4 regions of the Streptomyces sp. NPDC048370 genome follow, and region 2 is predicted to be linked to each of the others. Evidence: riboswitches for the same ligand, from Rfam matches in the RefSeq annotation. Region 2 holds a riboswitch; each other region holds the start of a gene.
The links. A riboswitch is a leader RNA that binds a small molecule or an ion and turns the genes downstream of it on or off. The one in region 2 is predicted to bind cyclic di-AMP.
Positions count from the first base shown of each region.

Region 1: it holds a riboswitch for cyclic di-AMP, as region 2 does, so the genes downstream of both, ACGFYP_RS07345 (M23 family metallopeptidase) here and ACGFYP_RS02940 (peptidoglycan DD-metalloendopeptidase family protein) in region 2, are expected to answer to the same signal.
Region 3: it holds a riboswitch for cyclic di-AMP, as region 2 does, so the genes downstream of both, ACGFYP_RS04425 (transglycosylase SLT domain-containing protein) here and ACGFYP_RS02940 (peptidoglycan DD-metalloendopeptidase family protein) in region 2, are expected to answer to the same signal.
Region 4: it holds a riboswitch for cyclic di-AMP, as region 2 does, so the genes downstream of both, ACGFYP_RS22460 (transglycosylase family protein) here and ACGFYP_RS02940 (peptidoglycan DD-metalloendopeptidase family protein) in region 2, are expected to answer to the same signal.

Region 1 covers NZ_JBICYI010000003.1:20,882-24,146, reverse strand. Annotated here, with positions in the region: gene ACGFYP_RS07350 (PP2C family protein-serine/threonine phosphatase) at 34-1,227, shown strand; cyclic di-AMP (ydaO/yuaA leader) riboswitch at 1,464-1,611, shown strand; gene ACGFYP_RS07345 (M23 family metallopeptidase) at 1,623-2,729, shown strand; gene ACGFYP_RS07340 (aldo/keto reductase) at 2,959-3,265, shown strand, end outside.
Region 2 covers NZ_JBICYI010000001.1:688,204-691,468, forward strand. Annotated here, with positions in the region: gene ACGFYP_RS02935 (SGNH/GDSL hydrolase family protein) at 1-570, opposite strand, end outside; gene ACGFYP_RS02940 (peptidoglycan DD-metalloendopeptidase family protein) at 739-1,710, opposite strand; cyclic di-AMP (ydaO/yuaA leader) riboswitch at 1,715-1,903, opposite strand; gene ACGFYP_RS02945 (tyrosine-protein phosphatase) at 2,264-3,076, shown strand; gene ACGFYP_RS02950 (DUF6126 family protein) at 3,093-3,248, opposite strand.
Region 3 covers NZ_JBICYI010000002.1:122,530-125,794, reverse strand. Annotated here, with positions in the region: gene ACGFYP_RS04430 (phosphoribosyltransferase family protein) at 1-687, shown strand, start outside; gene ACGFYP_RS04425 (transglycosylase SLT domain-containing protein) at 709-1,578, opposite strand; cyclic di-AMP (ydaO/yuaA leader) riboswitch at 1,583-1,769, opposite strand; gene ACGFYP_RS04420 (phosphocholine-specific phospholipase C) at 2,049-3,265, opposite strand, start outside.
Region 4 covers NZ_JBICYI010000010.1:192,457-195,721, forward strand. Annotated here, with positions in the region: gene ACGFYP_RS22450 (cytochrome P450) at 1-467, shown strand, start outside; gene ACGFYP_RS22455 (transglycosylase family protein) at 582-1,574, shown strand; cyclic di-AMP (ydaO/yuaA leader) riboswitch at 1,840-2,014, shown strand; gene ACGFYP_RS22460 (transglycosylase family protein) at 2,018-2,710, shown strand; gene eno (phosphopyruvate hydratase) at 3,060-3,265, shown strand, end outside.

The DNA of each region.
Region 1 (3,265 bases), on a different contig from region 2:
AACGGGCGGACGAACGGGTCGGCGCACGGGTCGGTGAACGGGCGGGCGAACGGATCGGCCAACGGGACGGCGAACGGGTCGGCCAACGGGCTCGGGTCGCGGGCGCCGCGCGGGCGGGCCGAGCAGGCCCGGCGGTTCATCCGCGCGCTGCCGCCTCTTGTGATCCTCGGCGGTGTCGTCTTCGACCTGTCCACTCCCGCCGCGTACACCGCCTCCCCGATGTTCTCCGCCGCGCCGCTCATCGCCGCCCCGTTCTTCTCCATGCTGACGACACTGCTCACCGGCATCGCCGCCGTCGTCGCCAGCATCGGGCTGCACGTGTACAACCACACCACCGACGAGGTCCCCGCCCTCACCGAGACACTGACCGTCCTCACCGTCTCCGTCCTCGCCCTGCTGATCAACCGGGTCGTACGGCGCAGCGGTGAGCGGCTCGCCTCGGCGCGGGTGATCGCGGAGACCGCGCAGAAGGCCGTGCTGCCGACGCCCGCCGAGCGGATCGGCGGGCTCCATGTCGCGGCCCGGTACGAGGCCGCGCAGGCGGACGCGTTCATCGGCGGCGACCTGTTCGCCGTCCAGGACACGCCGTACGGGGTCCGGCTCGTCGTCGGTGACGTGCGCGGCAAGGGGCTCGACGCGGTCGAGGCGGTCGCCGTCGTGATCGGCGCCTTCCGGGAGGCGGCGGAGCAGGAGGCGAGCCTCGAAGGCGTCGCGCAGCGCCTCGAACGGGCGCTGGCCCGCGAGGGCACCCGCCGCGACGGGCTCGACGCCTTCGAGGGGTTCACCACCGCCGTACTGGCCGAGATCCCGCGCGGCGACGGGCGGGTACGGGTGGTCAACCGCGGCCACCCCGAGCCGCTGCTGCTGTACGCGGACGGGGGCCTGGCGCTCCTGGAGCCGACCGAACCGGCGCTGCCGCTCGGCATGGGCGAGTTGGCCGCCTGGCCGGACCGGGCCGACGAGGTCCCGTACCCGCCGGGCGCCACGCTGCTCCTCTACACCGACGGGCTCTCCGAGGCGCGCGACGCGGACGGGGCCTTCTACGAACCGGCCGAGCGGCTCGCAGGGAGGATCTTCCCGGGGCCGGAGGAGCTGCTGGACGCGCTCGTCGACGACGTCCGCCGGTTCACGGGCGGGGGTTCCACCGACGACATGGCGCTGCTGGCCGTGAGCCGCCCCGCAGCGGGCCAGCCGGAGCGGCGCCGCACGATGCCCGTGGTGCCGTGACCAGTGCCGCCGACAGTGCCGTGACCATCCGTAGTGGAGGGGTACCACTCCGATAACAATTGACGCACCGTCAGTTCTGGGGTGTCGTTCGGGGTCCGTACTGAAGCGAGGTCAAATCGGGCTGTACCAGCTCAATCGCGGAAATGATCAACCGGAACGGCTTGGAATCCGGCCCTCGTGTCTATTAACGTTCGATAACGCAGCGCGGTCGTCCCAGCCGTCGTAAGAGACGGCACCGTGCGCACGCGCCGAATCCTGAAAGGGAACCGGGGAACCACTACTTGGGGTGAATCGGGCACCTTCGCACTCGTGCGGAACCGCTCGTAGGAGACCTTCCTGCTCCGAACCCGTCAGCTAACCCGGTAGGCGAGAAGGAAGGAAAGGAGTGCGCCTCCGTGGCGTCCAACAGCCCTGCCCCCGAAGGCCTTTCTGACGGGTTCAACGCGTTCGGTGCCCGTGGTGCCGCCGGGACGGACGACGACGCGGCGACGTGGGGGGAGTGGAACCCCACCGAGGACTCCCTGCGCCAGCAGGCCCGTTCGGGTGGCCGCCACCGCGTCGTGAAGCAGCGCTCCGGCTTCGCCCGCTCCTCCACCGTCCTCGGTGTCGGCGTCATCGCGGCCGTCGGCGCGGGCGGCATGGCGACCGCCAAGGAGAAGCCCCCGGTCTCGATATCGCTCCCCGACCTCGACCTGCCGGACGCCTCCGAGCTGCCCGGCGTCGGCGAGTTCATCTCCGACGAGGACGGCGCGGACGGTACGGACTCCGGTACGACCAACCCGCAGCCGCTCACGGCCACCCTCGCCCTGCCGGCCGGCGACGTCGAGAAGACCTCCGGCGCCGAGTCCGCCTCCGCCTCCGCCTCGACGGCCGACGCCGGCGAGGCGCTGCGCGCCCGCATCCTCCAGCAGGCCGAGCAGCAGCAGGCCTCCGCCGACGCAGCCGAGAAGGCCGCGGCGGAGAAGGCGGCCGCGGAGAAGGCCGCCGTCGAGGCGGCGGCCAAGGCGGACCAGGCCGAGAAGGAAGCGGCCGCGGCGAAGAAGAAGGCCGAGGAGGAGGCGGCGGCGAAGGCCGAGGCGGAGCGCCTGGCGAAGCTCGCCGCGAGCTACTCGCTGCCCACGTCCTCGTACACGATCACCTCCACGTACGGCCAGTCCGGCTCCATGTGGTCCTCCGGCCAGCACACCGGCCTCGACTTCGCGGCGCCCACCGGCACGCCGGTCAAGGCGGTGCACGGCGGCACGATCAAGTCGGCGGGCTGGTCCGGCTCGTACGGCTACCGGATCGTCCTGGAGCTGGAGGACGGTACGGAGGTCTGGTACGCCCACCTGTCCTCGATGACGGCGAGCGTCGGCCAGTCCGTGGGCACCGGCGACACGATCGGGCGCGTGGGCGCGACCGGCAACGTCACCGGCCCGCACCTGCACCTGGAGGTCCACACCCCGGGCGGCGCGGGCATCGACCCGGCGGCCTGGCTGGGCAGCAAGGGCCTCTCGGTCTGACGCGTACGCGTCCCCGCCTCTCGGTCCGACGCGGGGACGCGACCTCACAGCCTGACGCCAGGGCGCGTCCCCGGCCTCACGGTCCGACGCCGGCCCGCGCGTCCCCGGCCTCACGGTCTGACGCCGGCCCGCGCGTACTCGGCCTCACGACTCCGGCAGCCCTGACGGCACCCCCCGGACGTCAGGGCTGCCGGAATACCCGTGTCCGGGGCAGTCGTTGTAACGTCCCATGACCTCTCTTCGCCCGCTGGGCAATTCCGATCTGCACGTCTTCCCCCTCGCGCTGGGCGGCAACGTCTTCGGCTGGTCCGCCGACCAGGAGCAGTCCTTCGCCGTCCTCGACGCCTACACCGCCGCCGGCGGCAACTTCGTCGACACCGCCGACATGTACTCCGCCTGGGCCGAGGGCAATCAGGGCGGCGAGTCCGAGACGTTGATCGGCAAGTGGCTGGCCACCCGGGGCAACCGCTCCGAGGTCGTCGTCGCCACGAAGGTCGGCGCCCACCCCCAGTACAAGGGGCTCGCCCCGACCACGA
Region 2 (3,265 bases):
CCCCTCGGCCGAGAGGTGCAGCCGGTCGTCGTCCCAGGCCCGCCTGTCCTGCACGGACTTGAGCGACCACAGGTCGAGGACCGGGCAGTCGTAGCGGTCGGCGATGGCCCGGACGTGGGCGGTGTACGTGGCGATCTTGCCGCGCAGGTGCCGCAGGACGGGTACGTCGCGGGTGTCGAAGCCGGTCGTCACCATCACCGTGCCGACGGCCGAGGTGAGGTCGGCGACGGCGCGCTCGAAGCGCTCGGCGACGTCGTCGGGGTCGGTGCCGGGGCGGATGATGTCGTTGCCGCCCGCGCAGAAGCTCACCAGGTCGGGGGCGAGTTCCTTGGCCCGCGGGACCTGCTCCGCCACGATCTGGTCGAGAAGGCGGCCTCGGACGGCCAGGTTGGCGTAACGGAATGCGTCGTGCTCCGGCAATTGGTCGGCGAGCAGCACCGCGAAGCGGTCCGCCCAGCCGACGTACTTCCCGTCGGGCCCCGGATCTCCCACGCCCTCGGTGAAGCTGTCCCCGATCGCCGCGTACGACCCGAATGCGTTCATGTCTCTTGATCTCGAATCGTCTGCCACGGGAGTTCATCTTTCCCTTACACATGTGACCTACGCGACCGTAAGGAGGGGTTGACGCCGGGTGAGATACGCCACCGGTCAAGATTCCACCAAGCCGGAATACACCGCAGGGGCCCGGCACACCGAAGTGCCGGGCCCCTGTGGGGTGCTGCGGGTGACGCGGAAGCGTCAGATGCCGACGCCGTGCTGGCGCAGGTACGCCAGCGGGTCGATGTCCGCGCCGTAGCTCGGACCGGTGCGGATCTCGAAGTGCAGGTGCGGGCCACTGGAGTTGCCGGTCGAACCGGAGAGGCCGATCTGCTGGCCGCCCGTGACGGACTGCCCGGCGGAGACGGAGAGGGAGGAGAGGTGGGCGTACTGGGAGTACGTGCCGTCGGCGTGCTGGATGACGACCTCGTTGCCGTACGCGCCGCTCCAGCCGGCCGAGTGGACGGTGCCCGCACCGACGGCCTTGACCGAGGTGCCGGAGGAGGCGATGAAGTCGACACCGGTGTGGTAGCCGGAGGACCACATCGAGCCGGAGGCCCGGTACGGGGTGGAGACGCCGCCGTCGACCGGGGCGACCCAGCCGGAGGAGGAGGTCTTCGCGGGGGCGGACTGCGTCGCAGCGGAGTCCTGGGTGGACGCCACGGTGCCGCGGTCGGAGGAGCGGGAGCTGCGCGACTCGCTCGCGTCGGAGGAGGACTTCTTCTCAGCCTTGGGCGCGGCCTTCGGGGCAGCCTTGGGCGCGGCCTTCGGGGCGACCTTGGCCGTCGACTTGGCGCCGAGGGTGAGCTTCATGCCGGGCAGGATCAGCGACGGGTCCTCGCCGACGACCTGGCGGTTGTCGGAGTAGAGCTTCTGCCAGCCGCCCGCGAGGTGGTACTCGGCGGCGATCTTCGACAGGTAGTCGCCGGGGACGACGGAGTACGTCTTCGGCTTCGCGGTGGGGGCGGCGGCCGGAGCGGCCTTCGCCTGAGCGGCGGCGACGGCGGTGACGGCCTTCTCGGGCGTCACGGTCGGAGCGGCCTTCTCGGCGGCGTGGGCTCCGGTCGCGCCGAGCAGCGGCAGGGCGACGACGGCGCCGCCGGTACCGGCGGCGACGAATCCGCGCGTGATCGGGTTGACCTTGGGACGGCGATGCTTACCCTTCGCGGGCATGGCGAATTCCTCTCCGTCGCCTACGAGGTGAGCTGTCGGGTTCGGACTGGAGATGTCCGGCCGCGTTCTCACGCGGCTTCACCCCAAGCCGTCCGGATAGACCGGTGCGGCGTACTTACCTGGGTCCCCCGCTCCTGCCGTACGTGGATGGGTGCGGATTCCGGACGGTGGCAGGATTCGGCGGTCCGACCGGATTGACGGTGACGCTAGACGAGCGGGGTCGAGGCGAACAAGCCGCCGGTTTCCGTTCGCATTCCGCGGCGTGATATCCGTACCGAATTCCGGTCACCCTCCGTGGATGACGGTGGATCGATTTCCTTTTCCGGTACGGGAATTACCTCGGACGATCAGGCACGGTCCGTCACCTTTATGACGCTGCTCACGCCCCGAATACCATCTCCCCTGCAATCAGGGCGCGTTATACCGAAGGGTCCAATTCGGACAGAACACCCAATCCCCTACCCAGGGGTGCGCACGACCCCGGGCACCCGGGATGATTGGCCCAGGAGTCGATCAGGAACCGATCGCGATCCGTCAACCTTCAGGAGCACTCGTGACGCAGCAGCTGCCGCAGGTCCCGTCGACCGAACCCGAGCTCACCGGGGTACGCAACTTCCGGGACGTGGGCGGACTGCCGACCGTGGACGGCGGTTCGGTGCGGTTCGGCCGCCTCTTCCGCAGCGGCCACCTCGCCCACGCGACCGAGGAGGACGCGGCGTTCCTCTCCACCCTCGGACTCCACACGATCTTCGACTTCCGCAATCAGGCCGACGTGAGGATCGAGGGCCCGGACGTCGAACTGCCCGGCGTACGGAACGTGAACATACCGCTCAACGACCCGGCCGACGGCAAGGAGTTCTGGAAGCTCGTCAGGTCCGGCGAGCTGGAGCAGCTCCGCGCCATCCTGGGGGACGGCAAGGCCGCGACCCGAATGTCCGATTCGTACCGGCAGATGATCGTCGAGCGGACCGCGGAGCACAGCCGCATCCTGCACGCGCTCGCCGAGGACAGCGTCCCCGCGCTCATGCACTGCGCGGCCGGCAAGGACCGGGCCGGCCTCTCGATCGCGATCTCACTGCTCGCCGTGGGCGTCGAGCGCGAGGCGGTCGAGGCCGACTACGTCAAGTCGAACGACCCGCACCGCCGCTACAAGGTGCGCCGCAGCTCCACCTCCGCGGACGCGATGGCGCCCGAGGTGATGGAGCTGATCAGCCCGCTGTTCGACGCGCGGGTGGAGTACCTGCGGGCCGCGTTCGAGACGATGGAGCAGACCTGGGGGACGGTCGAGAACTACCTGACCGAGGGCCTGAAGCTCACCCCGGAGACCCGTGCGCGGCTGCGCGAGCGGCTCGTCGTCGAGGCGTGACCGCGCCCCTGCCTGGTCACTGGTTCTGCGCGCCGAGGGCGAACAGCAGATAGAGGAAGCCGGCGAAGAGGTGCCCCGCCACGAGGTAGGCGAAGAGGCGGAGCACCAGCCCCTTGGGGAACTTACCGGCCTCGCGCTCCTCGCCGGTGACCGGCTTGAACTTCTCGGACATATCGGTCCTTTCCGGAG
Region 3 (3,265 bases), on a different contig from region 2:
CCGGACGAGGAGGTCGTCGCCTGCCTGGAGCGCCACCACGCCGGGCAGGGCCGGGGCGACGACGACCCGGAGGTGCGCATCCCGGCCGGGGAGGTGGAGGTCGCGGGCCACCTGGTGGTGCCCGAGGGAGCACCGGGGATCGTGGTGTTCGCCCACGGGAGCGGCAGCAGCCGGCACAGCCCCCGCAACCGGGCCGTCGCCGAGAGCCTGAACCGGGCCGGGCTCGGCACGCTCCTCTTCGACCTGCTCACCGAGGAAGAGGCGGCCGACCGCGCCAACGTCTTCGACACGGAACTCCTCGCCGGCCGGCTGGCCAGGGCCACCCGCTGGCTGGGCGGCCGACCCGGCCTCGACGCGCTGCGGACCGGCTACTTCGGTGCCAGCACCGGCGCGGCGGCCGCCCTCTGGGCCGCCGCCGACCCGCTGTCCGGAGTGGCCGCCGTGGTCTCCCGAGGCGGCCGCCCGGACCTCGCGGGCCCGCGCCTCGGCCAGGTGCGCGCCCCCACCCTGCTGATCGTGGGAGGCAACGACCCGCTCGTACAGGACCTCAACGAGGAGGCCCGCAGCCACCTGCGGTGCGAGAACCGGCTCGTCGTCGTCCCCGGCGCCGGGCACCTCTTCGAGGAGCCCGGGACGCTGGAGCAGGTCGGCGAACTCGCCGCGGGCTGGTTCGCCGACCACTTCTGACGAGCTGCTCCGAACCGTCTGTCAGTACGGTCCGTCGACGTTGTCGATGGAGCCGTACCGGTCCGCCGCGTAGTTGCAGGCGGCGGTGATGTTGGCGACCGGGTCGTAGAGGTCCATCGAGGTACCGGGCACGTGGTACGCGAGGAACGTCGGCTCGATCACCTGGAGCAGACCCTTGGACGGGGTGCCCTTGGCGGCGTTGGAGTCCCAGTTGTTGATGGCCTGCGGGTTGCCGGAGGACTCGCGCATGATGTTGCGCTGGATCCCCTCGTACGTACCGGGGATGCCGTACTTCTGCATGACGTCCAGCGACTCGCGGATCCAGCCGTCGAGGTCGTTGGTGTAGCTCTTCGCGGCCACCGGGGTCGCCTGCGTGCTCGCCTTCTCGGGCGCCGCCTTCGCGGGGGCGGCCGCGGCCGGAGCGGCGCTGCGCTGCTGCGAGCGGTCGGCCCGGTCCGTACTCGTCGTACGGGCCTGGGACTTCGCCTTCTTCGGGGCGGTGGCGGCCTTTCCGCGAAGCGTCAGTTCCAGACCGGGGTGGATGAGTGACGGGTTGTCACCCACGGCCGCGCGATTCGCGCGGTACAGGGCCTTCCAGCCGCCCTCCACGCTCTGCTCGTGCGCGATCATCGAAAGGGAATCGCCACGGGTGACGGTATACGTGACGGGGGCGGAATTCTGCGCGGCGGGAATGGATTCCGCGATCTTCGCCGGAGCGCTGAGAACGGTCTTCTCGACGGGGGCGATCTCGGGGGCCGTGCGGGGCGTCGCGTGCGCGGTGGCCGTGGCGACCAGGGGCAGGGCCAGGGCGGCGCCGCCCGTGCTCGCGAGGGCGAGACCGCGGGTCAGGGGCCTTCTCTTGGGGCGCCGGTGCTTACCGTGTGCGGGCATGATGCAGTCCTCTCCGGCGCCTGCGGGGTGAGCTGTCGGGTTCGGGCTGGAGATGCCCGGTCACGCATGCGTGACTTCACCCCGAGCCGTGCCGGAAAAACCGGACCGGCGAAATGGTGGGTCCCCCGCTCCTGCCTTCGGGTGAATGAGCGGTCTTTTCGGACGGTGGCAGGATTCGGCGATCCGTCCGGGTCGAGGTGACCGTAGGCGAGAAATGTCGACAGAAACAAGACGTCGAATGCGTGGGTTATTCAAGGCCGAGTTCCGCACCGTGCGTGCCGCGCCGAACTTCCTTGCCGGGCAAGGGGACGGGGCGTACAGGAAGATCGGTGGAACCCTCGGGGTGATTCACCTCACCCGCCATCCCATATCGGACATGCAGGGAAATTCAGCCGAGTTGAGAAATGGGGCACAAGGGGGAGTAAAAACCCCTTGTGCCCCATTTGCTCAGAACTGTGGGAGTACGTGCGTCAGCCGGTGATGCTCGGGGCGCCCGTCTCGATGTGGCCTGTGTAGCGGCGCGACCACGTGCCGTCGATGTCGGCCAGGATCGTGAAGTCGTACCAGCCGTCGTTGTAGGCCACGGCGTTGAAGAAGTCCTCGCGCGAGGAGTTCGCCGGCACCGTGTACGTCCACGGTCCGTCCGTGCGGTAGGCGTTCGAGCGGAGGGTGAAGGTCACAGGACCGGCCGAGGTGTTGGTCAGCTTGAAGAAGATCGCCGTCTTCCCGGTGCCCGGCTCGGTCGCGAACCGCGCCGCCACCTCGATCGCCTTGCCCGCCTTGGACGCGTCGCCGATGAAGCGCCGCAGGAAGCGGTTGGGCCCCATCATCGAGATGTCGTACTTGCCCGAACCGGACCCGAGCCCGATGTTGAAGTAGTCCGTGGACGTGGCGCCCGGGTCGATCGTGTACTGCCAGGCCGCCGTGTCCCGGTGCTGGTGCGGGTGGATCGTGACGTGCGCGGGCCGCTTCGCCTGCGCGCCCTGGTTCGTCATCGAGAACCAGGCGAGGATCTTGCCCGCCGCCCCGAACTCGAACCGGTCGAGGTTTCCGTTGACCTGGTACGGCAGGGCGCGCGCCGGACGTGTCCCGCTCTCCTGCGCCGGCAGGGCGTTGTCCTGCGGCACCGGGTTGGGCAGCGGACCGCAGGTGTCCTGGCCGATGACCTTGGCCGTGGAGGGCAGGCCCGAGGGGACGCCGTACACCGGGCGCGCGAAGTCGAAGACGCCCGTCAGGTCACCGGTGACCTTCCGCCGCCAGGCGCTGATGTTCGGGCAGGTGGCCGGGGTCCCGAGGGCGGCCGTCCAGGTCTCCATGAAGCGCAGGACGGAGGTGTGGTCGAAGACCTCCGAGCTCACCCAACCGCCGCGCGTCCAGGGAGACATGACGAGCATCGGGACACGGAAGCCCAGGCCGATCGGCACCCCGTCGATGTACTCGCCGGGAGTGCCCGGCGGGGCGACCGGGGGCGGCACGTGGTCGAAGAACCCGTCGTTCTCGTCGTAGTTGAGGAACAGCACTGTCGAGTCGAAGACCTCGGGGTTCGCGGCCAGCGCGCGGTAGACCAGGTCGACGAAGTGCGCACCGTCGCCCGGCGGGGCGTAGGGGTGCTCGGAGAACGCCTCGCTCGCCACCACCCACGAGACCTGCGGAAGCGTCCCCGCGACCACGTCGGCGCGGATCGCGG
Region 4 (3,265 bases), on a different contig from region 2:
AGCGCGCCCGTCTGCAGGCCTCGCTCGCCGCAGGGGAGCAGGGCCTCCTGGAGACCGGTGTCGAGGAGCTGCTGCGCTACGACGGGCCGGTGGAGCTGGCGACCTGGCGGTACGCCATGGAGCCGCTGACGATCGGCGGCCAGGCGATCCCGGCGGGCGACCCGGTCCTCGTCGTGCTCGCCGCCGCCGACCGCGACCCGGCGCGCTTCGACGAGCCCGACACGCTCGATCTGTCCCGGCGCGACAACCAACACCTCGGCTACGGGCACGGCATCCACTACTGCATCGGGGCGCCGCTCGCCCGGCTCGAAGGACAGATCGCGCTTGCCACGCTCCTGACGCGCCTGCCGGATCTGCGACTTGGTGCCGATCCGTCCGATCTGCGGTGGCGGGGCGGGCTCATCATGCGTGGATTGCGCACACTTCCGGTGGAGTTCTCCCCCTCGTCCACCTCTCGCGAGAGCTGACGATCCGTCAAGACTGTGACTTTTACGTGATCTCCGCTGCATCGACTTGTGACTCACGTTCGAATGCCGCTACGTTCACCGTCACCTCAGCAGTCACGCGAAAGGCAGCTCCGCATGCGCTCCGGGAACGGACGACACCGCAGACCCCGCCAGGCCCCCGCCATCGTCGTCGCCGCAGGCGTGACGGGATCGGCCCTCGCGTTGCCCCTCCTCGGGGCGGGCTCGGCCTCCGCCGCCGACGCGGCCACCTGGGACCGGGTCGCCGAGTGCGAGTCGGGCGGCCAGTGGAGCGCCCACTTCGGCAACGGCCTCTACGGCGGGCTGCAGTTCACCCAGGAGAGCTGGGAGCGCCACGGCGGTCTGGCGTACGCGCCGAGCGCGGACCTCGCCAGCCGCGCCCAGCAGATAGTGGTGGCCGACAAGGCCTTCGCCGCGGGTGACACCCAGTGGGCCACCTGCGCCCCGATCGCCGGTCTCACCGTCGACGGCGTCAAGCCCGGCGTCGACCCGGGTCCCGCCGTCGAGCCGAGCGAGCCGACGGGCCCGCTCCCGGAGTCCAACCGGACCGCCGGCCTTCCGAACGTCCAGGCCCCGCCGGAGGCCCTCGAGGGCCCCGAGGCCACCCCGACCCCGTCGGCGCCCTCCTCGCCCTCCGCGGCCACCCCCGGGGCGTCCCCCGCGCCGACCGCTCCCGGGACCGGCAAGCACCGGGGCGGCGCTGCCCCGGAGGCTACGGACGGGACGGACGAGTCGGGCAAGACGGACAACTCGCGTGAAACGGGCCGTCACGCCTCGCCGGCTGACGGGTCGACACCGGGCGCCACCGACGAGGAGGCGGCGAATCGGGACAGTAAGGACAGTGGCGACACTGCGGACAAGACGCCTGCCGAGGGCATCGCGGACGCTATCGGTGAATACACCGTCAAGCCCGGCGACAACCTCACCGAGATCGCCCAGCGCAACGAACTCCCCGGCGGCTGGGGCGCCCTCTATGACGCCAACCGATCGACCGTCGGCGCCGACCCGAACCTCATCCTCCCTGGCCAGAGCCTGGATCTGACGATCGGTACGCCCGCGGAGAAGGACGCGGAGACGGACCCGAAGTAGGGGTGGTTCGAGGCCGAATGTCCGGTTCTGTGCAAGTGAGACATGGGTCTCTTCGCCTCAACTGGCGTGTCTCGTCCGCAAACTCTGCTTCCGTCACCTCTCACCTGCGTAAATACCCTTCGTCCCGAGGCAAGTAGGGCCGTTTTGTCCCTCATGGACGTCTTTGAACTTCCCTCGGGTCTGTGTCTACGGTCGTCACCGCTCGCCACCGCGGGCCCCGTCGACCGAAACGCCGAATCCTGCCGTCGGCCGATGGGAACAGTCGTCGCGTCATGCGCCGTAGGCAGGAGCGGGGGACCCAAGGTAAGTGCCGTCCCCGGCCGTTGAGACAGACGGCCGAAGGAACGGCTTGGGGTGAAGCCGCGCGCCAGCCGCGCGGCCGGGCAACTCACATGGCCCGAACCCGACAGCTCACCTCGTAGGCGTCGGTGAGGAGAATCTCCATGCTGTTTTCCGCCAAGGGCAAACACCGTCGTCCCTCCAAGGCCACCCGCGCCGTCGCCCTCGCCGGTGTCGCCGGTGTCGCCGTCGCCGCCCCCCTGATGACCGCCGGCACCGCCTCGGCCGCCACGGTCTCCGAGTGGGACAAGGTCGCCCAGTGCGAGTCCGGCGGCAACTGGTCCATCAACACCGGCAACGGCTACTACGGCGGCCTGCAGTTCTCCAGCTCCACCTGGGCCGCCTTCGGTGGCACCCAGTACGCCGCCAGCGCCGACCAGGCCTCCAAGTCGCAGCAGATCGCGATCGCCGAGAAGGTCCTCGCCGGTCAGGGCAAGGGCGCCTGGCCGAGCTGTGGCGTCGGCCTCTCGTCCGCCACCCCCGGTGCCGTCGAGGAGAGCGCCCCGGCCCAGCAGGCCGCCCCGAAGCCGGAGCGTCAGGCCGAGCAGCCGACGACCCGCAGCGAGACGCGGACCGCCCCGAAGAAGGCCGAGTCCAAGAAGACCGTCACCACCCCGACCGGCAAGAAGGTCAAGAAGGGCGACGGCGAGTACAAGGTCGTCTCCGGCGACACCCTGAGCACCATCGCCGCCGCGCACGACGTCAAGGGTGGCTGGGCGAAGCTCTTCGAGCTCAACAAGGGCGTCGTCGAGGACGCCGACCTGATCTACCCGGGCCAGCAGCTTCACCTGAAGTGAGCCCGACGGCCCGCGTGAGTCCGGCGGCTCACGTAGGTCCTTCGACCCTCCCGCGGTGACCACCCCGGTCCGGAGCGCCCTTCCCCCGTGCGCTCCGGACCGGGGTTCCGCGCTGTCCGGGGTCCGTCGTCCGCGGACCGCCGGGCGGCCCCGTCGCGCGGCCGCGCCGGGGTTACCGGCGAGTAGTTCTGAGGGTCTTTGGCCCTGGATGCGTACCCTTGGGTCCTTTTTCGTCCCAGGGGGCGGGCGCCCGGCTGGCTGGAGCCCGCGAGCCGGTTAGGCTCTTGTCGCAAGGCCAAAGCGACCCTGCACCGCAAGCGTCACATCTAGCGTCACATCCCAGAAGGAGATGCTCGTGCCGTCCATCGACGTCGTCGTAGCCCGGGAAATCCTGGACTCCCGAGGCAACCCCACGGTCGAGGTCGAGGTCGGCCTCGACGACGGCAGCACCGGCCGTGCTGCCGTTCCGTCCGGTGCCTCCACCGGTGCGTTCGAGGCCATTGAGCTCCGTGACGGAGACAAGAACCGCTACCAGGGCAAGGGCGTCGAGAAGGC